DNA from 3 places in the Rhizobium sp. BK591 genome. Region 2 is predicted to be linked to each of the others. Evidence: predicted binding sites of a transcription regulator. Region 2 holds the regulator's gene; each other region holds the start of a gene.

Region 1 (4,130 bases), on a different contig from region 2:
GGTGCCGCCCATGACGATACAGGGAATCTCGATCATCGAGGCCCACCATTCGCCGAGCGCAAGGTTCTTCGGATGCGCCTCCGGCTTGATGTCGCCGTCGAGCTTGCCAAAAAAGATATAGTCCGGCCTGACTTCGCCGATCTCCAGCGCGTGGTGGCGGTCAGCCGCGTTGCCGCCGCCGATGATCAGCTTCGGCGCGTGTTTGTCGATCGCTTCCGAAAGCGCCTCAGCATTGCCGGAAAGATGCAGGCCATCGGCCTTCGCCCGGCCTGCGACGCGGCTGTCGCCTGAAATCAGCGCAGCCGCTCCGGCATCCTGGATCAGCGGCACCAGCTTTTCGGCATGTTTCTGGAAGGCGCCGTCGTCGAGCCCGTATTGCGGCACGATCACCGAAGCGACGTCGCCGCCCTTCAGCGCGTCGGCGACGATCTTTGCCTGTTCATCGGCATCGGCAATATCAGGTGCGATGAGCACAAGGCGGCAGCGGTTTTCCGGTTCGGTCATGAGGTCTTTCCGTTTCCGGCGAATTCCCCTTCGAAATGAGGGATCCGCACTCGTTTTGTGTGAGTAGTTCCGTTAGACGAGGCTTGCAAGAGGAGGACGTCGAAAGCATGCCGCAGGATTTGTCATTCTACTACGCCGCCGTGCCCGCGGTTCTGCTGGTGGGCCTCGCAAAGGGCGGCATGGGCGACGCTTTGTCGCTGATCGGCTTGCCTTTCCTCGCCCTCGTCGTCTCGCCGGTCGAAGCGGCAGCGATCTTGCTGCCGATCCTGGTCTTCATGGACATGATCTCGCTCGTCATCTGGCGCAAGCATGGCGACTGGGCGACGCTGAAGATCATGCTGCCGGGCGCAGTCTTCGGCATCGCGCTCGGCTGGGCGACCTCGGCGCTCGTTCCGGGCAGCATGCTGCGCATTGTCATCGGCGCGGTGACCATCCTCTTCTGCCTGCGCTATTTCTGGAATAATTTCGGCCCGGGCGCCGGCAAGGTGGTCCCGCCGCGCGGCCAGCGGCCGGTGGCCGCCAGCCTCTGGGGCACATTTTCCGGCTACGGCAGCTTCGTCGCCCATGCCGGCGGCGCGCCCTTCCAGATCTATGCCCTGCCGCTCAAATTGCAGCCACGCGAATATACCGGCACCAGCGTGCGCTTCTTTGCGATCCTCAACGCCATCAAGCTGATCCCCTATTTCGCGCTCGGCCAACTCGACACCCAGAACCTTGCGACCTCCGCGACGCTCCTGCCCTTCGCCCCGCTCGCCACCTTTGCCGGCGCATGGTGCGTGCGCCGCATGAGGCCACAGATCTTCTATCCCTTCATGTATGCGATGGCGCTGATCGCTGCCTTCCTGATCGTGCACGAGGGCCTTGGTTGGTGAAACCCTGGAGCGCCGCGCTTCTTTTGAGACGCGCGAGGAACGCTGCAGCACTTTGAATTGCCGCACGCTGCAATGCACAATTTCCTTGCTGGAGCGCCCGGTTTGACGTAGCGTTCCCGCCATGTCGAACACGGACCCTTTCTCTGCGATTGCCGATCCGAACCGGCGGTTTCTGCTGGAGGAACTGCGCCGCGCACCACGGACGGTCAATGAGCTCGCCGAGGGTCTGCCGATCAGCCGCCCCGCCGTTTCGCAACACCTGAAAGCGCTGTTGGACAGCAATCTTGTTTCGGTGACATCCGAAGGCACGAAGCGCATCTACGCGGTCAACAACCGCGGCTTCGACACGCTCAATTTATGGCTTGATCAATTCTGGGCCTGATGCACGTCACGCGTCTCTGAGGACGTTTTATCACTTTGAATTGCATAATTTTATCCCGAGCAGTTCCGCTTCAGGGTTAAATTATGCCGGCCGGAAACTCGACACGGATCATCAGCCCCTTTGAAGCTTGACGAACCAAAAGCGCCAGCCGCGATGCGGCGGGCATCGGACTGGCGCAAATCGAGTGTGTGATCACCGGTTCTTGCTGATTTTAGGCGGAATGGATGGATTTACCTCTTTGCGCAAGATGATCGTCCGGCGACCCTTGGGAAGATCAGTGGACGGATGACTTAAGACGCTGAATCTCGTCCTTGATGCGCAGCTTGCGGCGCTTGCATTCGGCAAGTTCCGTATCGGAAATAGAGGGAGATGTTCTGAGCGCGTGCAACTCCTCCTCGAGAGCAACATGCTTTTTCTGGAGTGACTCAAGATGAGCTTGAACAGTCATATGACCCTTCCTTCCTCTTACCCTCCCCGGCCAACATCGTCGGGGATCAAGGTGTCAACGGCGGGGACTGTGACATATTTTTGAAGGCTTGTCGAAGGCCAAAAGATGAAGACTGGATGGCAATTTCATGATCAAGACTAACTAGCCGTTACCTGTATTTGGTGATAGGAGCTTGCGGAAATCATCGGCAGATCGGACAACGTCCGAGCACGATAACGGGGATTGCATATGGCCGATCAGGAACAGGCGGAAATCAGGCTCACAGTGGCGCGTCTGCGCCAGGAGCATGAGGATTTCGACGCCGCGATCAACGCCATGATCCAGACCGGATGCGATGCTCTGCGGATCCAGCGTATGAAAAAGAAGAAGCTCGTCATCAAGGACAGGCTCTCCAAGCTGGAAGATCAGATCATCCCTGACATCATCGCCTGAGAGGGAATAGCAGCAACGATGACAGACAGACCGCCCGTCGCCATCATCATGGGCAGCCAGTCCGACTGGGAGACCATGAAGAACGCCGCCGACACGCTGGAGGCGCTTGAGATCCCTTACGATGCGCGCATCATTTCGGCGCACCGCACACCCGACCGGCTGGTCAATTTCGCCAAGGGAGCGCGGGCGGAGGGCTTCAAGGTCATCATCGCCGGCGCCGGCGGCGCTGCCCACCTGCCGGGTATGGCCGCATCGATGACGCCGCTGCCGGTCTTCGGCGTGCCGGTCCAGTCAAAGACCATGTCCGGCCAGGACAGCCTTCTTTCCATCGTGCAGATGCCGGCCGGCATTCCGGTGGGCACGCTCGCCATCGGCAAGGCCGGCGCGGTCAATGCCGCCCTTCTCGCCGCAGCCGTCCTTGCCCTTTCCGACGAAGAAATCGCCGACCGGCTCGACGAATGGCGCGAGCGCCAGAGTGCCGCCGTCGCCGAATACCCGATGGACGACCTATGACGGCAAGAACGATCGGCATAATCGGCGGCGGCCAGCTTGGCCGCATGCTGGCCATTGCCGCCGCCAGATTGAATTTTCGCACGATCATCCTCGAGCCGCAGGCGGACTGCCCGGCCGCCCAGCTCGCCAACCGGCAGATTACCGCCGCCTATGACGATCCGGCGGCACTCGCCGAACTCGCTGATATCTGCGATGTCGTCACCTACGAATTCGAGAACGTGCCCGTCGCAGCTGCCGAGACGCTCTCGGCGAGCGTGTCCGTCTATCCGCCGCCGAAGGCACTGGAAGCCGCCCAGGACCGCCTCGTCGAAAAGCGCTTTCTCAATGGCTGCGGCATATCGACCGCCCGCTTCCATGCGGTCGACAGCCAGGCCGATCTCGAGATGGCACTGAAGGATTTCGGCGGTCAGGGCGTGCTGAAGACGCGCCGTCTCGGTTATGACGGCAAGGGCCAGATGGTTTTCCGCTCCGTGGCCGACAGCGCAGATGGCGCCTATGCCGCGCTCGGCGGCGTGCCACTCATCCTCGAAAGTTTCGTCGCCTTCGAGCGCGAGGTCTCGATCATCGCCGCGCGGGCCACCGACGGCACGGTCGTCTGCTTCGATCCCGCCGAGAATGTCCACCGCAGCGGCATCCTTCACACCTCGACGGTTCCCGCTACGATCTCGCCAGCGACGGCGGATATTGCGCGCCGATCGGCCGAAAAGATCCTCGCCGCCTTGAACTATGTCGGCGTCATCGGCATCGAATTCTTCGTGCTGCGCGACGGTGGTCTGATCGCCAACGAGATGGCGCCGCGTGTCCACAACTCCGGTCACTGGACGGAAGCCGCCTGCGTCGTCAGCCAGTTCGAGCAGCATATCCGCGCCGTCGCCGGCCTGCCGCTCGGCAATGGCGAGCGTCATTCCGACTGCGTCATGCAGAACCTGATCGGCGACGATATCCTTGCCGTTCCCGACTGGTTGCAGCGTCCCGATAC
Region 2 (4,130 bases):
CTTGTCGGCAAAGGTGGCGTCGGTCAGCCGTTTGGCCAGGCGCTCCTGGCCGGGGATCTCATAGATGTTGGAGAGATGCCAGACCTTGTCGGCCTGCTCCTTCAGCGCGCCGACCACATGCGGATTGCTGTGGCCGACCGAAGTGACGGCGACGCCGGCGCCGAAATCGAGATATCGCTCGCCGCTTTCGGTGATCAGCCACACGCCCTCGCCTCGCTCGAACCGCAACGGGGCACGAGAATAGGTGTCATAAAGCGGCGCGGCTTCAGCCATAGCGCGATCTCCCATCGATGTTATCAAGCTCCGGACTCCGGCTAAGAAAACCAGGCCCGAAAAATCAAAAATGCCGCCTTGCGGCGGCGACTGGCACTATTTCCTTTTCGCGCTGCAATGTCAACAAAACTGCGCCCTTAGCGCATGCAGCAAGCTTGTACAGCAGCATTATCCGTCCTCAACAGGCATTATTGCAGAAATGCCACGCCGGGGCAGCAAGTTGGGGAAAACTTGAAATTCGATTCATCCGGATTCATGCGACTCTTGTCACGGAGTCAGCCTCACACTAGGTTAAAGTTCAATTACTAGACTGCATGCGGCGGAACTAGTCACCAAAATTGATCAAGCGTTTCTTGTTTCGGAGCCTTCCGGGACAACGGTGAGGGATTCTGCCATCACCAACGCAAAAGGTGGAGACAGGGCATGAACTGGACAGACGAGCGGGTCGAGAAACTCAAGAAGCTCTGGGCCGAAGGACTGAGCGCCAGCCAGATCGCGGCACAACTTGGTGGCGTCAGCAGAAACGCGGTCATCGGCAAGGTGCATCGGCTGAGCCTCCCCGGCCGTGCCAAGGCCGGCGGTACCGCCAATGCCGCCCGAACGCCGAAACGCAATACTTCTGCGCCGCGCGCGCCGAACTACGCCTCACGGGTCGCCACTCGCACCGTTACCCGCCAGCAGGGCGCGACGATGCTGAAGGAAGAGATCGAGATCGAAACGATCGAGGAAATGGAATACGTGCCGAGAGGCAACGTGGTCGTTCCGATTTCCCGACGCCTCGGCCTGACGGAACTGACCGAACGCACCTGCAAGTGGCCGGTCGGCGATCCGCTGAAGGACGACTTCCACTTCTGCGGCTGCGAATCCCCCGACAATTCGCCCTATTGCAGCTATCACCAGAAGCTTGCCTACCAGCCGGTCAACGAACGCCGCCGGGCAGCAGCGCGGGCCAGCTGAGCGGGTAACATCGCCGCACATGAGAAACGGGCCGACTGGCCCGTTTTTTTGTAGTTATTGGTTCGCGCGGATGGCTGCCCCTCATCCACCTGCCGGCACCTTCTCCCCGCTTGCAGGGCAAAGGGGATATGCCCGACCTCTCCGTTCCCCGCTGACCTCTCGCAGGGCACGTGCCCTCGCCCCGTTTTACGGGGAGAGGGTTAGGGTGAGGGGCAGACGCTAGCTCGAGCGACGTTGTCAGCAATCAGAATGGAGGCCCTCAGGCTTCCATCGAATAACCGGCGCCGCGGACGGTGCGGATGACGTCCTGCATGTTGGAGAAATTCAGCGCCTTGCGCAGGCGGCCGACATGGACGTCGACGGTGCGTTCGTCGACATAGATATCGTGGCCCCAGACACCGTCGAGAAGCTGCGAGCGGGAGAAGACGCGGCCCGGCGACGACATCAGGAATTCCAGCAGGCGGAATTCGGTGGGGCCGAGGCGGACTTCGCGGGTCTTGCGATGGACCCGGTGGGTTTCGCGGTCGAGTTCGATATCGCCGCATTTCAGCACCGTCGACAGCACCTCGGGACGGGCGCGGCGCAGCATCGCCTTGACGCGGGCAACGAGCTCGGGGGTCGAGAAGGGCTTGACGACATAATCGTCGGCCCCCGTCGAAAGCCCGCGGACGCGCTCGCTCTCTTCGCCGCGCGCCGTCAGCATGATGATCGGCAGGCGCTCGGTTTCCGGCCGCATGCGCAGGCGCCGGCAGAGTTCGATGCCGGAGACGCCAGGCAGCATCCAATCGAGGATGAGCAGATCGGGCGTGCGCTCCTGAAGCCGCATTTCGGCTTCGTCGCCACGAAGGATAGTATCGACCTCGAAGCCTTCCGCTTCGAGATTGTAGCGAAGAAGCACGCTCAGGGCTTCCTCGTCTTCAACAACTGCAACTCTCGGGATCATGCGTGTCGGTCTCCTCGCGCATGATCCTTGAACCGGGGATGGTTCAAGCAATGCACCCTGCGCAAATTCAGAATTGGCTGCGACCTCTTTGCGCGCCCCGGATGGGCGCGCACGCAAGCTTCTAGCCCGGCCGTCCGGCCCGGGCGGTTATTCGGTTACCGCGCCGACGGTGTTGGCGCTGTCGTCTTTCGGACGATCGCCTTCCGGCTGCGCACCTGTCGCCATGTAAAAGATCGTCTCGGCGATGTTGGTGGCGTGGTCGCCGATGCGCTCGATGTTCTTGGCGCAGAAGAGAAGATGCGTGCAGCTGGTGATGTTGCGCGGATCTTCCATCATGTAGGTCAGGAGCTCGCGAAACAGCGAGGTGTACATCGCGTCGATCTCGTTGTCGCGTTCGCGGATCGCGTTCGCCTTGTCGGCGGAGCGATTGGTGTAGACGTCGAGCACTTCCTTGAGCTGGACGAGCGCCAGCTCGGAGAGATGCTCGAGGCCGCGGGCGAGCTTGCGGGGAACGCCGGTGCTTTGGACGGCGATGACGCGTTTGGCGGTGTTCTTGCCGAGGTCGCCGACGCGTTCGAGATCGGCGGCGATGCGGATCGAACCCATGATTTCGCGCAGGTCCGCGGCCATCGGCTGACGGCGGGCGATGGTGACGATCGCCTTGTCGCCGATTTCGCGTTCGGCGTGATCGAGGATCACATCGTCGGAGATGACCTTCTGCGCCAGCGCGGTATCGCCGTTGACCAGCGCCCGCACGGCTTCGGCGACCATCTGCTCGGCCAGGCCGCCCATTTCGGAAATCCGCCTGGACAGGAACTTCAGATCATCATCATAGGCAGAATAAATATGTGTCGATGCCATGGGGCTTTATCCTCGAATAACGGAAAGGCTTGGTGACGCCAGGATCAGCCGAAGCGACCCATGATGTAGTCCTGGGTGCGCGGATCGTCGGGATTGGTGAACATCTTGTCGGTGTCGTTCTCCTCGACGAGATTGCCGAGGTGGAACATGGCGGTGCGCTGCGAGACGCGCGCGGCCTGCTGCATGGAGTGGGTGACGATGACGATCGTGTAGTTCTCGCGCAGCTCGTGGATCAGTTCCTCGACCTTGGCGGTGGCGATCGGGTCGAGCGCCGAGCAGGGCTCGTCCATCAGGATGACCTCAGGGCTGACGGCGACGGCACGGGCAATGCAGAGGCGCTGCTGCTGACCGCCGGACAGGCCGGTGCCGGATTCATGCACGCGGTCCTTGACCTCGTTCCAGAGGCCGGCGCGCTGCAGGCTGGTCTCGACGATCTGGTCGAGATCGGCCTTCGACTTGGCCAGGCCGTGGATGCGCGGGCCGTAGGAGACGTTTTCGTAGATCGTCTTCGGGAATGGGTTCGGCTTCTGGAAGACCATGCCGACGCGGGCGCGAAGTTCGACGACGTCGATATCCGGATCATAGATATCGTCGGTGTCGAGCGTGATCTTGCCGGTGACGCGGCAGCCGTCGATCGTGTCGTTCATGCGGTTGAGGCTCCGCAGGAAGGTCGACTTGCCGCAGCCGGACGGGCCGATCAGGGCGGTTACGGTGTTTTCGCGGATGTTCAGGTTCACATCGAAAAGCGCGCGCTTTTCGCCGTAGTAAACCGAGACATCCTTTCCGATCATCTTATACGGGACGTTGCTCATCTTGTGATCCAGCGCCTTTTCAACTGCAGCTTCCGTCAACATGTTCATGATGTTTAACTCCGTTTACCAGCGGCGCTCGAAGCGACGACGCAAGAGGATGGCGCCCATGTTCATGACGATCAGGAACAGGAGCAGAACGATGATGGCACCCGAAGTACGCTCGACGAAGGCACGTTCGGCCTCGTTGGCCCACATATAGACCTGTACGGGCAGAGCCGTCGAGGGATCGAGCGGCGTCGTCGGCGCGTTGGCGACGAAGGCGACCATGCCGATCAGGAGCAGCG
Region 3 (4,130 bases), on a different contig from region 2:
GGCCGCCGCCCAGACGACCTTTGCAGTCTACGCCGCGCTCGTCGGCCTGTCGCTCTCGTCGATCTTCCTGATCTACACCGGCCAGAGCGTCGTTCAGACCTTCTTCGTCACCGCCGCCTCCTTCGGCGCGCTGTCGCTTTACGGCTACACGACGAAGCGTGACCTGTCGGCGATGGGCTCGTTCCTGATCATGGGTCTGTTCGGCCTAATCATCGCTTCGCTGGTTAACATCTTCCTGGCTTCGTCGGCTGTGCAGTTCGCGATCTCCGTTCTCGGTGTTCTGATCTTCGCAGGCCTCACCGCCTACGATACGCAGCGGATCAAGGAACTGTACCTGGAAGCCGATGACGTTGCCGTGGCCGGCCGCAAGGCGATCATGGGTGCGCTGACGCTCTATCTCGACTTCATCAACCTCTTCATGTTCCTGCTGCAGTTCATGGGCAACCGTAAATAAGCAGGGCAGACTGAGTTCGAAAAGGCGGCTTCGGCCGCCTTTTTTGTTGCGCAGGCTTTCGCGGAGTGGTCTTAGGAAACCTTACTTTTCCCGATGGATGCCGCCGAATGTCATTCCGCCTGCGCGATGCCTCCCAAGCCGATATCCCCGCCATTGCCGATATCTATCGCGAATCCGTCCTCAACGGCGTCGCGAGCTACGAGATCGTGCCGCCTTCCGAGGCCGAGATGGCGCTGCGCTTTTCGACGATCATCAGCCAGCAATATCCCTACATCGCGGCCATCGGCACGGACGGAACCCTGCTCGGCTACGCCTATGCTTCCGCCTTTCGCACGCGTTCGGCCTATCGCTGGATGGTCGAGGACTCGATCTATCTCGTGCCTGAGGCCCGCGGCCGGGGCATCGGCAAGGCGTTGCTTGCCGAGCTGATCGAGCGCTGCACCGGCCTCGGCTTTCGGCAGATGACGGCCGTCATCGGCGGCGCCAGCCCCGCCTCGATCGCGCTTCACAGGAAGGCCGGCTTCGAGGAGGTCGGTCTGATGCGGGGCACCGGCTACAAGCACGGCCGCTGGCTGGATACGATGTTGATGCAGCGTGGCCTCGGCGAGGGGATGACGACCGATCCGGATCCGTCCGCCTATCCCGGCACGCTGTTTACCGGTTGATGCGGCTTATTTGTCGACCAGCTTCAGGGCCTTGTCGAACACCTTCAGCACCTGGTTCAGCTCGTGACCGCGCTTCAGGATCGTGCCGTGGACGTTGATGACGGAATAGGCGCCCTGCTTGGCGGCGAGCTTCGGGTTTTTCTCGATGCGGAAGAGCGGCATTTCGCCGGAACGCTTGAAGACGGAAAAGACCGCCCTGTCCTTCAGGTGATCAATGGCGTAGTCGCGCCATTCACCGTCACCGACCATGCGGCCGTAGATCCAGAGGATCGCGTCCAGTTCGCGCCGGTGGAAGGTCACCGGAAGCGGGTCCTTGCTTTGCTTGTATTCCCTGAGATCGACGACGACTGAGGAACTATTGTCGACGGAGCGGCTTTCGCCGTGTCGCAAATCCGGCTGATCTGTCATCAGTCTCCCAAGGCCTCCGCATGTGACAGGAGAGTGACAGTTTGCCCGAGCCGCCGCAAATTGCAAGAGCGCCAGCCGTCACATTCGGCCGCACCACAGCGCCGCGCGTCTCTCGCGCAAAGACGCTGCAGCACTTTGAATCTGCGCATCATGCCTTCTAAAAGTTGGGTCCGAATTCGGAAAGCATGATGTCCTGGATAGGCTCACGCTTTCTCCGCAGCGCCGCATTTCAGTCAAAACAGCGCCTCATTTGCAGGAGATTTATGAATTCCAGTTTGGCGCCAGCGCGCCAAAGGGCCCGGCGGAGCGTATCGACCTTAACCCCAGCCCCGAATACGCTCGGCCGGGCCGCCCCAGCACTTCATCCACTACCGGATGAAATCTCAGATATTTTTGCCAGCCATGACAACGGTCGCGCCGAGGATCGCAGCCGGATCGCCGTCTGCGGTCGCCGATTGCAGCAGGATCGCGCAGCCCTCGAGCTGCGGCCGCTGCAACACGCTGGCCGGCAGCGTCAGACTGGTTGCCTTGCCGTCCCACATGCCGATGGTTTCGACATTGGTGACGCTGTGCAGGTAGGAAAGCTTCCGGCCGCTGTTCTCGCCCTTTTCGACGTCGATGGTCTTTTCCTTGTCGAAATAGACCATCACGACATTGGCCTTGCCCTGTCCCGCACCGATCTTGATCTCCAGCTCGTCGCCGCGCATCGCGGCGTTGATCGGAACGGTCAGCCCGTTGCCTTCGCTGCTGTAGGTGTCGATCTTGCTGTTGATGCCGTTGAGATCGGCGCCGGCCAGATGGCCGCGTCCGTTGACGATCGCCTGCGGCGTGTAGACGTTGCTGCGGCCCATCGTTCTGGCATAGCCATATTGCCGTTCGGTGTTTTCCTTGGAGCTCAGCGTATCGGCCCAGCCGAGATAATTCCAGTAATCGACATGATAGGCGAGCGCGATGACATCGCCCTGATTCACCAGCGTGCGGAAAGCCGCATCAGCCGGAGGACAGGAGGAGCAGCCCTGCGCCGTGAAGAGTTCAACGACACCTTTCGGCGTGCCGTCTTCGGCCTGCAGCGGGCCTGACAGAACAACGCCAGCGATCAGCGGAATCAAAAAACGGGGGGACATTCACCTGCACCTCTTTTTCAGCGCCGACAGCGTGTTGGAACCGCAGGCCCTGACATATGAACGTACGAATAATCCTTCCGGGTCCAAACGAAAAGTCACGAACAGGTGAGACGGAGCTCCACCGGAACTTGCGGAAAACAAATCATCGTGAGCCCGTCCGAATACTGTCGCCACACAGAAAAGCCGCCGGAAACTGCTCTCCGGCGGCCATTATCAATCAAGTCTCCTAAATCCGGATGAATCTGAATCCGGATCTATATCAAAGAAGAAGAGCATGATGTCGTCCGAAAACCGCTCACACTTTTCGGCATCATGCTCTGAAAATCAGGCAGCGAGATCGCGCAGAACCGTCTGCAGGATGCCGCCATTGTTGAGGTAGATCACTTCGTCGAGCGTATCGACGCGCGACAGCAGCGGAACCTCCTTCACGGTGCCGTCGCCATAAGTGATCTTGGCGATCTTCTTCTCGCGCGGCTTGATCTTTTCCAGACCTTCGATGGTGACGAGTTCATCACCCTTGAGGCCGAGGCTCTGCCAGGTCGTGCCCTCTTCGAAGACGAAGGGAATGATACCCATGCCGACCAGGTTCGAACGATGGATGCGCTCGAAGGACTGGGCGATCACCGCCTTGACGCCGAGCAGGTTGGTGCCCTTGGCAGCCCAGTCGCGCGAAGAGCCGTTGCCATATTCGACACCGGCGAAGATGACCAGCGGCACGCCTTCCTGCTTGTACTGCATCGCCGCGTCGTAGATCGAGGTTTCGTCCTTCGACGGATAGTGGATGGTGTAACCGCCTTCCTTGCCGTTCGGGCCGAGCATGTGGTTGCGGATGCGGATATTGGCAAAGGTGCCGCGCATCATCACTTCATGGTTGCCGCGGCGCGTGCCGTACTGATTGAAGTCGGCAACGGCGACGTCGTGACCGAGCAGATAGGCGCCTGCCGGCGATGCCGCCTTGATCGAACCGGCCGGCGAGATGTGGTCGGTGGTGATCTTGTCGCCGAACAGGCCAAGCACGCGGGCGCCCTTGATGTCGGAAACGCCGGTGCCCTTCTTGCCCATGCCGACGAAGTAAGGCGGGTTCTGGACATAGGTCGAATTGTCGTCCCAGGCATAGGTCTGGCCCGGCGGAACCTGGACGGCTTGCCAGTTGACGTCGCCCTTGAAGACGTCGGCATATTTGCTTTCGTAGAGTTCGCGCGTCACGTATTTCAGGATGAACTCCTGGACCTCCTTCGAGGTCGGCCAGATGTCCTTCAGGTAAACGGGATTACCGTTCTGGTCCTCGCCGATCGGCTCCTTGGTCAGATCCTTCTGCACCGTACCGGCCAGCGCATAAGCGACGACGAGCGGCGGAGAGGCCAGATAGTTCGCCTGTACGTCGGGCGAGATACGGCCTTCGAAGTTGCGGTTGCCGGAGAGAACGCCGGAAACGATGAGGCCCTTGTCGTTGATCGTCTTCGAGATCGGCGCCGGCAG

Evidence for each region. Region 2 encodes PhoB, which activates phosphate uptake and scavenging genes when phosphate is short. Its sites were predicted from a motif close to TGTCATNNANCTGTCAT; they were not measured.
Region 1: the regulator PhoB is predicted to act here: its motif matches at 2,312-2,328, upstream of FHX10_RS28255 (YdcH family protein).
Region 3: the regulator PhoB is predicted to act here: its motif matches at 1,550-1,566, upstream of FHX10_RS23120 (DUF2794 domain-containing protein).

Annotation. Positions count from the first base shown of each region.
Region 1 covers NZ_JACIAZ010000007.1:258,929-263,058, reverse strand. Annotated here, with positions in the region: gene FHX10_RS28275 (thiamine phosphate synthase) at 1-504, opposite strand, end outside; gene FHX10_RS28270 (sulfite exporter TauE/SafE family protein) at 612-1,376, shown strand; gene FHX10_RS28265 (ArsR/SmtB family transcription factor) at 1,498-1,758, shown strand; gene FHX10_RS28260 (YdcH family protein) at 2,033-2,206, opposite strand; gene FHX10_RS28255 (YdcH family protein) at 2,435-2,638, shown strand; gene purE (5-(carboxyamino)imidazole ribonucleotide mutase) at 2,657-3,151, shown strand; gene FHX10_RS28245 (5-(carboxyamino)imidazole ribonucleotide synthase) at 3,148-4,130, shown strand, end outside.
Region 2 covers NZ_JACIAZ010000004.1:470,929-475,058, reverse strand. Annotated here, with positions in the region: gene FHX10_RS20495 (aspartate aminotransferase family protein) at 1-273, opposite strand, end outside; gene FHX10_RS20490 (GcrA family cell cycle regulator) at 697-1,230, shown strand; gene phoB (phosphate regulon transcriptional regulator PhoB) at 1,490-2,173, opposite strand; gene phoU (phosphate signaling complex protein PhoU) at 2,321-3,034, opposite strand; gene pstB (phosphate ABC transporter ATP-binding protein PstB) at 3,079-3,894, opposite strand; gene pstA (phosphate ABC transporter permease PstA) at 3,910-4,130, opposite strand, start outside.
Region 3 covers NZ_JACIAZ010000005.1:228,468-232,597, forward strand. Annotated here, with positions in the region: gene FHX10_RS23110 (Bax inhibitor-1/YccA family protein) at 1-454, shown strand, start outside; gene FHX10_RS23115 (GNAT family N-acetyltransferase) at 562-1,119, shown strand; gene FHX10_RS23120 (DUF2794 domain-containing protein) at 1,126-1,527, opposite strand; gene FHX10_RS23125 (DUF1223 domain-containing protein) at 1,911-2,651, opposite strand; gene acnA (aconitate hydratase AcnA) at 2,976-4,130, opposite strand, start outside.